Linked DNA regions of Bradyrhizobium diazoefficiens. The protein of the gene in region 1 interacts with the protein of each later gene in a pairwise test. Links are inferred from orthologs where the notes say so. Each region holds a gene or a part of one and is shown on either strand. Other genes may lie near its edges.

Region 1 (7,970 bases):
CTCGATGGTGGCAACACCGACATGAAAGTTTTGCAATGCCTCCTGCTCGCGCAGGCGCGCCTGCGCCACGCTGGCCTGGGCGTCGAGCACTTCGAGCAGCGTGAAGCGGCCCTGGCCGTAACCTTGCGAAATCGCCTCGGCCGCTTCGCTCGCCTTGGGGATCGCGGTCTCGCGCAGCACCGCGAGCTCGCGCAGCGAGCCCTGGAGCGAGTCATAGGCGCGGCCCGCGACCACAATCAGGGTATTGCGGTTGGCCTCACGCTCGGCGCGGGTCTTGGCGAGGCTTTCCTGCGCCGAGAGGATGTTGCCCTGGTTCTGGTCGAACACGGGGATCGGCACCGAGACGGTGAGGCGCACCGCATCGTCATTGGTCTCGTTGAAATGGCGCCAGCCGGCGGCGATCCGCACGTCGGGATAAGGCCTCAAGCGCGCCATCAGCAGCTCGGCATTGCGCTGAGCGTAGATCGCGGTCCAGCGCACCAGCTGCGGATTGGCGTCGATGGCGGCAACGACCGACTGGAACGTCGGCGGCTTGCCCATGGTGTCGAGCCGGCCGGAGACGTCGCCGAATTTCGCGGCGGGGTCGCCCATCAGCACCGCGAGCTCGCGCCGGGCGCTCGCCAGCGTCGCCTTCAGGCGTTCGCGGTCGGCCTTCACCAGAGCGGAGGCGACCTCGGCGCGGCCGGTCTCGGCCGGCGAGGAGGCGCCGGCTTCGACACGGCGGTGCAGCAGCGGCGTCAGCCGGTCGATCGCGACGATCTGCTCGTCGAGGATCTGGATGCGCCGCTGCGCGCCGAGCACGCTGAGAAAGGCGATCGCCGTCTCCGACAGCACCTCCAGCCTGACGGCCTTGCGCTGGATCGCGGCGACCTCGACGCCGGCCGCACCGGCTGCGACCCGCGCCTCGCGCTTGCCGAACAGCTCGAAGGCCTGGCTGATCTGGAGCGTGGTCTCGGCCGATCGCGTCCCGCGATATTTGCCGGAGCCGAATGAATCGTCCTGTTCATAGGACAATTCCGGATTGAGCAGCGCGCCGGCCTGGATGCGCTGGCCGGTGGCGATGCCGACATCGCGCTCCGCGGCCGTGAGCCGCGGGCTCGCCGCCAGCGCGCGCGAGAGCGCGCTCCGCATCGTCAAAGTCTCGGCATGAGACGGTCCGAGCGCCAATCCAGCAACAAGACACGCTGCCGCGCACGCCAAGCGCGCGGCCATTCCCTTGCGAAACATGAAACCGACCTATGAAGGATGAACCTAATGGGCGCGGGGCGCCCGACCAATCCGTTCAGGCAATCGGCTTGGGAGGCGGAGAGTCGGTATCGGGGATAATTCCGGCGAGCCGGGGTGCACATTGTGGGCGCGATGCAGACACACGCGCGATCGACACGGCCGATGGCGCCGGCTGCGCCACCGTCACCGAGAAGCAGCCATGGCAATGATGTCCGCCGATCGCCTTGTCGTCGCCGCGATCTGTGGAGCCGTCAAGCAACGCAGCGATCTCCGAGCCGCTGGCGGGCGTGGTCACGTCGATGCCGTGCACGCCGTGCAGCGCGCCCGCGAGCAGGTAGACGACCGCGATCAGCACAGCCAGCAGCCCGCGCCAGTTGCGCGGGCGGCAAGATCCTGAAGGCCGGCGGTTCGCGAGCACGACGTCACTCTGATTGCGGGTCTGCGTCCGGCCTAGCATGGAGGCGGGAACAGTGTCGACCCGGAACATTGTTACGTTCTGGGAACAACTGTCGCAGCAGCGCAAGACGAGCGCTTCTCACTGACGGGCGATGACTCGTCGGTGTGAGACAAGCGTCTCGATCGCGACTGCGCGGGCCGGATCCGGAACATGGCTGATGTCAGCGGCCTCGACCGTGATGACAGCATGACAGCTCGCTTCCATCGCCCGCTCCAGCCATTTGATGGCTTGTCGATCCATTGATGGTGGTGCTCGGGATCGGCGAGGGCCTTCTCCCGGAAAACATTCGCCTGATGCAGGCACGCCGTTCTGCGATCCACCTGCGGTGCTCCCGATCTGGAGGTTCCGCCCCGATCGCATCTTTGATGATCCAGATGGCGGCGTCGTTAACATAGGACAGGCGACGGGCGGGTCAGGCGGTTGCACGTGCGGAAAGGCCCCAGCTCCGGGGCTGACCGGCTGGGGTCTTTTGCGCTCACAATCTTCGTCCTTGGGACTTGGACAGACAATCCGCATCTCGCGGGTTCGTTCCGCGGGGCGCGCCGAATTAGGAACGTTCCTCGGACCTCCTGATTAGGGACTGGGAATCTTGAGGAGGATGGACCATGGACGGACTGATTTATCTCATCGGCCTGATCGTCGTGATCATGGCGATCCTGTCGTTCTTCGGCCTGCGCTGAGAGAGCCGCGATGACAATTGAAACTCTCGTGCAGGAAGACGTGATGGAGGGCGGCGCGGCGATGGCCGACGAGCGGAGGAGCATCCAGTGGAGCTCCGTCGTCGCCGGCGCTTTGGCCGCAGGGGCGATGTCGTTCATCCTGGTCAGCTTTGGCGTTGCCATCGGCCTCGGTGTCAGCTCGGCTTCGCCGAGCTGGCGCGATGCATCGGCGGCGCTGGCATTGCTGTCGGGGCTGTATCTGATCATCCAGGCGATCATCAGCTTCGGCTTCGGCGGTTACATTGCCGGCCGGACGGCGCGGCCGGCGCCCGCACTGGCAACGATCGAGGACGACGCCGAGCGGCGGGACGGGGTTCATGGACTGATGTCCTGGGCTTTGGCCGTGCTGATCGGCGCCATGCTGCTGGCGATCCTCGGCGCAGCGGCGATCGACCGTTCGCCGATGCGCAGCGGGGCCGGCAACGCGACCTCCGCCGAGCCGCTGCTCAGCTACGAGCTTGACAAGCTGTTCCGCGCCCCGCGCCGGCCTCCCAACACCGACATGCGGGATGCCCGCGCCGAGGCCGGGCGCATCCTCATGACGTCGTCGAGCCACAGCGGCGTCAGCACCGACGACCGGAGTTATCTGGTGCAGCAGGTCGCCGCGGTCACGGGATTGGCGGCCCCGGATTCCGAACGGCGTGTCGATGCGGCGATTGCGCAGTCGCAGACGGCCATCAACCGCGCGCGGCGCAGCTCGATCATCGTGGCCTTCTCGGTGGCGGCGGCCGCCCTGATCGGCGCCGCGGTCGCCTGGGCTGCCGCCGTGGCCGGCGGACGGCACCGCGATGGCGAGCCGTTGCCGAACTGGATGGCAAGCTCGAACCGCTTCCATCGCAACCCCCGCGCGATGCCGGTGCCGTAGCTTGCAAGCGATGGCCGGGAGCAAGCCCGGCCATTCCCGCCTTAAGCCCGCTCCTCCCAGATCATCGCCAGATGCACGATGGTCTGCACCGCCTTCTCCATGTCCTGCCGGCTGACCCACTCGAGCCGCGAATGGAAGGCGTGCTCGCCGGCAAAGATGTTGGGGCAGGGCAGGCCCATGAAGGACAGGCGCGAGCCGTCGGTGCCGCCGCGGATCGCGGTGCGCATCGGACGCAGGCCGGCGCGTCGGATCGCCTCGATGGCGTATTCGAGGATGTGCGGGTGACGGTCGATCACCTGCTTCATGTTGCGGTACTGCTCGCGCACCTCGAACGTGTAGGTCGAGCGCGGATAGTCCTTCATCACGTCCTTGACGATGGTCTCGAGCAGGGCCTCTTTCTCCCTCAAGCCTTCCTCGGTGAAGTCGCGCACGATGAAGGCGAGCGTCGCCTGCTCCAGCGCGCCTTCGATGCTGATCGGATGCAGAAAACCCTGCTTGCCTGAGGTCGTCTCCGGCGAGCAGCCCTCCTTCGGCAGACGCTCGACGATGGCGGCCGCGACCTTGATCGCGTGCTCCATCTTGCCCTTGGCATAGCCGGGATGGGCGCTGACGCCGTTGATGACGATGGTGGCGCCATCAGCCGAGAAGGTCTCGTCCTCGACGCAGCCGGCGCTCTCGCCGTCCATGGTGTAGCCGAAATCGGCGCCCAACTTCTTCAGGTCGACATTGTCGACGCCGCGGCCGATCTCCTCGTCCGGCGTGAACAGGATCTTGATGGTGCCGTGCTTGACGTCGGGATTGTTGATGAAGAAATGCGCGGCATCCATGATTTCGGCGACGCCGGCCTTGTTGTCGGCGCCCAGCAGCGTGGTGCCGTCGGTGGTGATGATGTCGTTGCCGATCTGGTTTTTCAGCGCGGGGTGTTCGGCGAAGCGGATCACCTGGCTGGTGTCGCCCGGCAGCGTGATGTCGCCGCCGCGATAGTTCTTCACCATTTGCGGTTTGACGTCCTTGCCGGTGACGTCGGGCGAGGTGTCCATGTGCGAGCAGAAGCAGATCACCGGCACCTTCTTGTCGGTGTTGCCCGGGATCGTGGCATAAACATAACCGTAATCGTCCAGATGGGCGTCGGTGATGCCCATGGTCTTCAGCTCGGCGGCGAGCACGCGGCCGAGATCTTTCTGCTTCTCGGTCGAGGGCGAGCTGGGGGATTCCGGATCGGACTGGGTGTCGATGGTGACGTAGCGCAGGAAGCGCTCGGTCACGGTATGGGTGAAGGTGAGGGAGGACATGTCTGGTCAACCGCCGGGTCTTTGGGGGAAGCAGGCGGTATATCAGAAAAGCGAGCCGCGTTGCGGCCGGACGAGGCGGGATCAGGCTTAACGGGACGTAAGCAGCTAGATCGCCTCTTTCAGTTCCTTGACCGGGCGGAACGCGACCTTCTTGCTGGCCTTGATGTGGATCGCCTCGCCGGTGGCGGGATTGCGGCCGGTGCGGGCCGCGCGCTTGCGGACCTGGAGGATGCCAAGGCCGACGATGCGGACGCGGTCGCCCTTCTTCAGGTGCTTGGTGATCAGCTCGACCAAGTCGGTGAGGACGGCCTCTGCGTGCTTTTTCGAGAGGTCCTGGCTCTCCGCGATATCGGCGGCAAGATGCTTGAGCGTGATGGTGGCGGGCGCGGCAGCCTTCTTTGCCGAATCCTTCTTAGCCATGTCTGGCCTCCTCGCTTCCTGCCGGTCTCTGGGAGGGCCCGAAACCCACGCAAGTTGCGGAAGGCGTAGACGATTCGGGGCCGGACTGACTACGTCAGGGGACGCGGAAGCCGCCGGCGTGCGCTCAGCCGGCGCGAGACGGGACTATTCCGGCCATGGATGCCAACGTCCTTGACTTCACCTAGTCCCGCCTTTAAGTCCCCCCTCGTTCCGCAGACATTTGCGTGTCACGCGGGAGTAGCTCAGTTGGTTAGAGCGCCGGCCTGTCACGCCGGAGGTCGCGGGTTCGAGCCCCGTCTCTCGCGCCATTTTTGGCAGCATCTTCAAACCCTTATTGCTGAATCTTCACCGCGCTCGACAATGCGGGCATCGCCGCGCGTTTAATCCGGCGCCTTGGGCCGGATATCGAGTATCCTATACGGCCGCTTCAGCGACACGATCCTGGCCACCTCGGATATCGTCAGTTGCGGGTTGCGCTCGGCGAGCCGGCTCACCTCGTCCGGCTGCATCACCGCCACCACGCGATTTTGAACTCGCGCAATATCTTCGACCGTGACCGCATGAATGGGACCCTTCACGTAGACGAGCATGTTGTACTCGGCCGTCGTCGCCATCACGTAGAGCGGGCCGGGGCGGGTCCTGAGCGCGTCGCTGATCGCGGTTCCCGCGATCTGGCTCTCCCTAAAGAGATGCGGCCACAACGGCATCACCACCCATCCGCGCAGCAGCAGGCCGGTGAAAATGAGGCAGGTGACGACGAGTGTCGACACGATCACCCGCGGGTGGTCGTAGCGCCACCGGTCGAACATCAGGCCACAGATGACCGCCAGCGTCATCGTGGCCGGCATGGCATAGCGCGCGGCGACGCCGCCGGGCCAAAGAACGAGGACGAGCGTGCAGGCCAGGGTGTAGATGACGCAGACCAGCAGCAAGTCGTGCCGGCTGTCCTTCCATGTCCCAAGCATGGCTGCCATCGCCGGACCGATCAGGATGCTGCCCGGCAGGGATTCGGCGATCAGGCTCTTGATGAAGTCGAGATGATCCCGGATTCGTTCTGCGGGCGACATCTGGTCCGACAATCTGGAATGCGCCTGCCAGACGTCGATGTCGCCGGGCTGAAGCACGAGCCCGTACCAGGCGCCGATGATCAATGCGGCCAGCGTGTTTGCGCCAACAAATCCGGCGATCTGCTCTCGCGCCTTGAGCAGGAGATAGGCGCCGATTCCGAGCGTGAAATACGCAACAGGCTGCGGTCCCTTGGTCAGTCCGGCCAGGGCCAGCAACAGGCCGACGCCAAGCCAGGTCGGCCAGCCGACACGCCTGGCGATCGTGGCCTGCCACCACAGAAACAGTGCGGCGAACAGCAGCGTCGAGACCACGATGTCTGCTTCGGCGTTGATGAACTTCGCCGCCACCATCGGCATGCACACCCAGCAGAATGCGCCAAACACCGAGCCGCTCTTGCTGACCGCATTCCGCCTCAGCAATTCGTAGATCAGCACGCTACCAACAAGGAAAAATGCGAGATGCGGTATGCGCAGCGACCAAAGACTGACCCCGCCGGTCAGATCGCCGAGCAGCGCAGCCATCCACGACGCCAGGACCGGTCTTTCGATGAAGCGCTCGCCGTAGATGAAAGGCTGGAGCCAGTGACCATCCTCGAGCGCGCCGCGCGCCATCGCCAGGATGCGGCCTTCCTCGAGGTTCGAAGCGCGAATGAGCGTGGCCGGGATCGCCTGGACCATGAAGATGGCCAGGACCCAGGCGATCGGCCAGCGCGCGCGATCCAGCTCGCAAAACCGGGCGAGCATCCACTCTCCAGGCCGAAACGACACATCCACCGCCCTCGCAACGATCGAGCGAGGCGGCCCTGCTCCAGGCCTCATGACGGCTCCAGCTCTGGCGCAAAACAGGAGTTAAAAATTGCAACGTGATTTCAATCGATTATTGCCCAAACGAGATCGGTGCGCCGGCGCGCCTACTGCCCTCGTTGGACCCGCCGGCGCGGCCGGCGGGTCCATCTCCATAAAGCAAAACGGCCGCCAGTGGCAGCCGTTTGGTGTCAAACCGGACCTTTTTCGGGCTATCAGCGCATCTCGGAGGTGCCCGCGCTCGTCACGACCACCGGCTTTCCGGCCTTGATCACGTGCGTGGACTGCGCGGTCTGGCTGTAATCGGCGTTGGTGCGGGCTGCGATTCCGAAACCGGCCACCGCGATGCCGGCAATCAGCGCCACCACCACGATCTTCAGATGGGTCGCACGATCAGCAGAGTGAATTGAGTGGTTCATCTGAGCCTCCCGACGGGCTTTGCCGCCGTCTATAGGCTCTTTTTCTAAGGGCGATCTGTTTCCGGATGGTTTCGCCGGTTCCGCAAAATGGTTTCATTAATACGCCCGCTTGGTTTCGCCGGGCTTGCGGCCGGACTTGATCTCAGACCGCCGCCCGGTGCGGCAGGTCGATCAGCTCACGGCCATCGCCGCCGAGATGCTCGGCAGCTCGAAGAGATCGCGCTGATCTCGCAGCAGTCTCCGGACATGTTGGAGTGCTTCTAAGAGTTTTTCTAAGAGGCTTTCAATTTGGGAATTCGCGCGCGCTCACATAAGCGTCGCTGCAAGCGCATGCCGTGCGGGGACCGGCGGCATGACGCATCGAACTGCAGCTTCGGGGTGGCGCGTTGAACAGTCTGGGAATGCTGCGGTCGGCCGTATTGGCGACCGCGTCCGCTTTCGTGTTGATGCCGCAGGCATCGCTGGCGCAATCGTTGGGACAGGGCGGCGCGCAGAATTTGCCGTCGGTGACCGTCACCGCGCCGGAAGCACGACGCCGTGCGCCCGCCGCCATCGTGCGCACCACGCTGAGACGCCCAGTGCAGACCGTCAGCCGGAACAAGCCGCTGCCCCAGCGCAGTGTCGGCTTCGTCGAGACGCCGACCGGGCCGGTGAACGGCTACGTCGCCACGCGCAGCTCCTCGGGCACCAAGACCAACAC
Region 2 (4,943 bases), 110 kb from region 1 along the record:
CCGACGGTGCCGCCGATCTCGACCAGCACGAAATCGTATTCGTCATTGCCGTCGAGCACGAACTCCTTGATGGCGTTGGTGACGTGCGGAACCACCTGGATGGTCGCGCCGAGATAATCGCCGCGGCGCTCCTTGGAGATGATGTCCTGGTAGATGCGCCCCGTCGTGATGTTGTCGGCCTTGGTCGCAGGCCGCCCGGTGAAGCGTTCGTAGTGACCGAGATCGAGATCGGTCTCCGCGCCGTCATCGGTCACGAACACTTCGCCGTGCTGATACGGCGACATGGTTCCGGGATCGAGGTTGAGATAGGGGTCGAGCTTGCGGAGGCGGACCTTGTAGCCCCGGGCTTGCAACAGGGCACCCAGTGCCGCCGAAGCCAGACCCTTGCCGAGCGAAGAAACCACGCCGCCGGTGATGAATATGTACCGCGCCATGGGACTTAACCTCTAATCCCTCGAATTCGATTCGCCAAAGCGATTCGTATTCCGCCCCAAAGATTCTGCGGGCCTGTGGGTGATCCGAAACTGAGAGTGGTGACAGGGCCTTGATGGGGATTATTGATGCAGGACGGTAGCCACCGCCCTGCATGGCCCCCCTGCTTTATTGCGAGCGCGGCACCTGCGGGCCTGATGGCGCCTGGTTCTGCTGCTGCTCGTCGGCCTTCTTCAGCGTGTCGAGGATGCCGCCCGAGGTCGGCGCCGAGATCGGCGCTCCGCCGGCCGGCTGGCCCTGCGATGTCGGCTGGCCGATGATCGACGAGGGCGCACGGTTGTAGCCGGCGTACCAGGACAGGAACAGGCTGGTCAGGAAGAAGCCCGCGGCCAGGACCGCGGTCGTGCGGGACAGCAGGTTCGCGGTGCCGCGGCTCGACATGAAGCCCGCGCCTCCCCCCATGCCGAGCCCGCCGCCTTCCGACTTCTGGAGCAGGACGGCGCCGATCATGATGGCGACGATCATGAGGTGGATGACGATGACAACGGTCTGCATAGTATCCTTCCGTCACAAGCGGGCGGCGCCTGACGGCGGCCGATCGCGCTTCGCGGGTTTTCCTGAAGTTGCGCGGTGTTACACGATCGGGCGAGGCATTGCCACCCCGATCGGTCGCATACCGACTTGGGATAGCTAGGGACAGCCCTTGGCAATCGCAAGGAAATCGGCCGCCTTCAGGCTGGCGCCGCCGACCAGCGCGCCGTTGACGTTCTTCACTGCCATCAGCTCGGCCGCGTTCGAGGGCTTGACCGAGCCGCCATAGAGGATGCGCATCCTGGCGCCCTCCGCCTTGAAACGGGAGGTCAGGAGTTCCCTGATAAAGCCATGAATTTGCTCGACATCCTGCGCCGTAGGGGTCAGGCCGGTGCCGATCGCCCAGACCGGCTCGTAGGCCACCACCAGGTTGGCAGCGGTGGAGCCGTCCGGCAGCGATCCGTTGAGCTGCCCGCGCAGGATATCCAGGGTCTGGCCGGCATCGCGCTGGCCTTGCGTCTCGCCGATGCAGACGATCGCGATGACGCCGGCGCGCCAGGCGGCTTCCGCCTTCTGCCTGATCAACGCATCGCCCTCGCCGTGGTCGGCGCGGCGCTCGGAATGGCCGACGATGATGGCGCTCGCCCCCGCATCCGCCAGCATTTCGGCGGCAATATCGCCGGTATGGGCACCGGAGGCCTTCGGGTGGCAGTCCTGGGCCCCGACCGCGACCGTCTTGCCGCGCGCCTTGTCGGCAAAGGCCGCAATCAGGGTCGCCGGCGGGCAGACCAGCAGATCGGCCTTGGCGGCGACGTCTGCCGCGCCGTTGAGCATGGCGTCGAATTCGGCAGCCGAACCTTTCAGGCCGTTCATTTTCCAGTTGCCGGCGATCAGCGGTCGGATGGCGTCAGTCATGTCAACTTCCAGCAAATGAGGTTTGCGTATGCGCTAGCAGAGCTCCCGCGGCAGTTCCAGAGACCTGAGAGCTTTAAGCGCAGCGGCTTCGGGCGGGCCGCGTGAGCCGAGGTTGCGGGGGGAAAGCCGCCACTTTATGATGATTGATCAATTTGGTGACGCGCTTTTGCGGAATCTGCATTAAGACGCGCTCCGTTCCCCTCCTGACCAAAACAAGTTGGACCAAATGCTTCGAGGAATGCGCAAGGCCTCATCAAACTGGGTCGGCAAGACCATTATGGCGATCGTGATGGGCGTGCTGATCATCAGTTTCGGCATTTGGGGCATCGCCGACATCTTCCGCGGCTTCGGGCAGTCCACGCTGGCCAAGGTCGGCCACACCGAGATTTCGCTGAACGAGTTCCGCCAGATCTACACCGACCGCCTGCAGCAGATCGGCCGCCAGTTCGGCCGGCCGCTGACGCCCGACCAGGCCCGCGCCTTCGGCCTCGACCGCCAGGTGCTTCAGCAGACCATCGCTGAAGCCGCGCTCGACGAAGAGGCGCGCCGCCTCGGGCTCGGCCAGTCCGACGAGCAGATCCGCCAGGTCATCATGAACGACCCCAACTTCAAGGGCGTCAACGGCACCTTCGATCCGAGCCGCTTTCAGGGGCTGATCCGGAATTTCGGCTACACCGAACAGCGCTACGTCTCCGAGCAACGCAAGGTGTCGCTGCGCCGGCAGATCACCGGCACGATCGGCGCCGGGCTCGAGCCTGCGAAGGCCATGATCGACGTGGCGACGCGGTTCCAGAACGAGCAGCGCGGCATCGAATTCGTCAGGCTCGACGCCGCGCAGGCGGGCCAGATCGATGCGCCCTCGCCCGAGGCGCTCGCCGCCTATTTCGAGGATCACAAGGTCCAGTTCCGCGCGCCCGAATACCGCAAGATTGCCTTCGTCGTGATCTCGCCGGAGGAGATCGGCAAGTGGAGCGAGGTGTCCGACGAAGACGCCAAAAAGCTGTTCGATCAGCGTAAGGACCTGTTCGGCACGCCGGAGAAGCGCCAGATCCACCAGATCGTGTTCCCCACCGTGGCCGAGGCGCAGGCCGCGCGCGAGCGCCTCGTCGGCGGGACGTCGTTCGAGGACCTCGGCAAGGAGCGCGGGCTGACCGCCTCCGATGTCGACCTTGGGCTCGTGACCAAGTCCTCGCTTGACCCGGCGGTTGGCGATGCCGCCTTCGCGCTTCCCGCAGGCGAGATCAGCCAGCCGATCCAGGGCCGTCTCGGCACCTCCATCGTCAAGGTCGACAAGATCGTGCCGGGCGTTGAGGCGGACTACGCAAAGGTCGCACCCGACATCAAACGCCAGATCGCCACCGAGCGCGCCCGCGTCAAGGTCGCCGATCTGCGCGACAAGATGGAAGACGAACGCGGCGGCGGCGCCAGCGTAGTCGACGCAGCGCAAAAGCTCGGCCTCACCGCGGTGACCATCGATGCGGTCGACCGCTCCGGCCGCGCCCCGAACGGCCAGCCGGTCGCCGACATCCCGCAGGGCCTCGACGTGGTGTCGCAGGCCTTCAACACCGATGTCGGCGTGGACAACGACCCGATCTCGTTCAAGGGCGGTTATGTCTGGTACGACGTGCTCGCCATCACGCCCTCGCGCGACCGCAATCTCGACGAGGTCCGCGACCAGGTCGAGGCGCGCTGGCGCCAGGACCAGATCGCGACCAAGCTGAAGGCCAAGGCGACCGAGATCGTGCAGAAGCTCGAAGCTGGCGGCAAGCTGGCCGACGAGGCCGCCGCGATCGGCGCCAAGTTCGAGATCGCGACCGGCTTCAAGCGCGACGATACGCCCGCCGGCGTGCCCGCGGCCGTCGTGGCGGCCGCCTTCCGCACCGTCAAGGACGGCGTCGGACAGACGCCGGTGACCGGCGGCGCCGAGGTGATCGTGTTCCGCGTCACCGACGTCGTCGACCCCACGGTCGATGCCGCCTCCGAGCCCGTCAAGAAGCTGAAGGACAGCCTCGACCGCGCGCTCACCGACGAGCAGGTCGCCGCCTATGTCAGCAAGCTTCAAACCGACATCGGGACCAGCATCAATCAGGCCGCCTTCGCGCAGGTGACCGGCGCGAACCAGTGAGTTGAAAGCACGCGATGGACGACCTGAAATCGATCATAGGAAAAGTGGCGACCGGCGCCAGCCTGTCGCGTGAGGAAGCAGCGTCCGCCTTCGACGCCATGATGTCCGGCGAGGCCACCCCCTCGCAGATGGGCGGCCTGCTGATGGCGCTCAGGGTCCGCGGCGAGACCGTGGACGAGATCACCGGCGCCGTTACGGCGATGCGCTCCAAGATGCTCACGGTCGATGCGCCGGCGGACGCCGTCGATATCGTCGGCACCGGCGGCGACGGCTCCGGCTCGGTCAACGTCTCGACCTGCGCCGCCTTCATCGTCTCGGGCACGGGCCTGCCCGTCGCCAAGCACGGCAACCGCGCGCTGTCGTCGCGCTCAGGCGCCGCCGACGTGCTGGCCTCGCTCGGCGTCAAGATCGACCTCAGGCCGGATCAAGTCGGCCGCTGCGTGCGCGAATGCGGCATCGGCTTCATGTTCGCCCCAGCGCATCATCCGGCGATGAAGAACGTCGGCCCGACCCGGGTCGAGCTTGCGACACGCACAATCTTCAACCTGCTTGGTCCGCTCTCCAACCCGGCCGGCGTGAAGCGGCAGATGGTCGGCGTATTCTCCCGGCAATGGGTGCAGCCGCTGGCCCAGGTGCTCAAGAACCTCGGCTCCGAATCCGCCTGGGTCGTGCACGGCTCCGACGGCCTCGACGAGATCACCCTCACCGGCCCGACCTTCGTCTCGGCGCTCCACAATGGCGAGATCAGGAATTTCGAGGTGACGCCGGAGGACGCCGGCCTGTCGCGCTGCGAGGGAGGTGCGCTGAAAGGCGGCGATGCGGACGCCAATGCGATCGCGCTGCAGGGCGTGCTCGACGGCAAGCCGAGTCCCTATCGCGACGTCGCCCTGATCAATGCCGCCGCGGCGCTGGTCGTGGCCGGCCGCGCCAGGGATCTCAA

Evidence for each region. Proteins that work in one complex are often made in the same cells at the same time.
Region 2: the proteins of pepT (region 1) and tpiA interact in binary tests that used the Escherichia coli proteins (3 or more experiments, as listed by UniProt). The link is inferred for Bradyrhizobium diazoefficiens from one-to-one orthologs.

The regions. Positions count from the first base shown.
Region 1 is NZ_CP067100.1:3,816,294-3,824,263, forward strand. Bases 2,436-5,354 are described here. They hold pepT (peptidase T), read right to left. Parts: upstream 4,561-5,354; coding sequence 3,310-4,560; downstream 2,436-3,309. Other genes in these bases: JJB99_RS18100 (hypothetical protein), read left to right, coding at 2,436-3,268; JJB99_RS18110 (HU family DNA-binding protein), read right to left, coding at 4,666-4,980. Outside these bases: divalent metal ion exporter subunit IhpA, read right to left, coding at 1-1,227; JJB99_RS18095 (hypothetical protein), read right to left, coding at 1,283-1,714; more of JJB99_RS18100, read left to right, coding at 2,375-2,435; JJB99_RS18120 (ArnT family glycosyltransferase), read right to left, coding at 5,361-6,791; JJB99_RS18125 (hypothetical protein), read right to left, coding at 7,067-7,270; JJB99_RS18130 (TonB-dependent siderophore receptor), read left to right, coding at 7,672-7,970. UniProt on the Escherichia coli protein: Cleaves the N-terminal amino acid of tripeptides.
Region 2 is NZ_CP067100.1:3,928,511-3,933,453, reverse strand. What follows is about bases 1-2,916. They hold tpiA (triose-phosphate isomerase), read right to left. Parts: upstream 1,879-2,916; coding sequence 1,123-1,878; downstream 1-1,122. Other genes in these bases: JJB99_RS18605 (SurA N-terminal domain-containing protein), read left to right, coding at 2,105-2,916; secG (preprotein translocase subunit SecG), read right to left, coding at 601-987; JJB99_RS18620 (CTP synthase), read right to left, coding at 1-434. Also shown: more of JJB99_RS18605, read left to right, coding at 2,917-4,003; trpD (anthranilate phosphoribosyltransferase), read left to right, coding at 4,018-4,943. UniProt on the Escherichia coli protein: Involved in the gluconeogenesis. Catalyzes stereospecifically the conversion of dihydroxyacetone phosphate (DHAP) to D-glyceraldehyde-3-phosphate (G3P).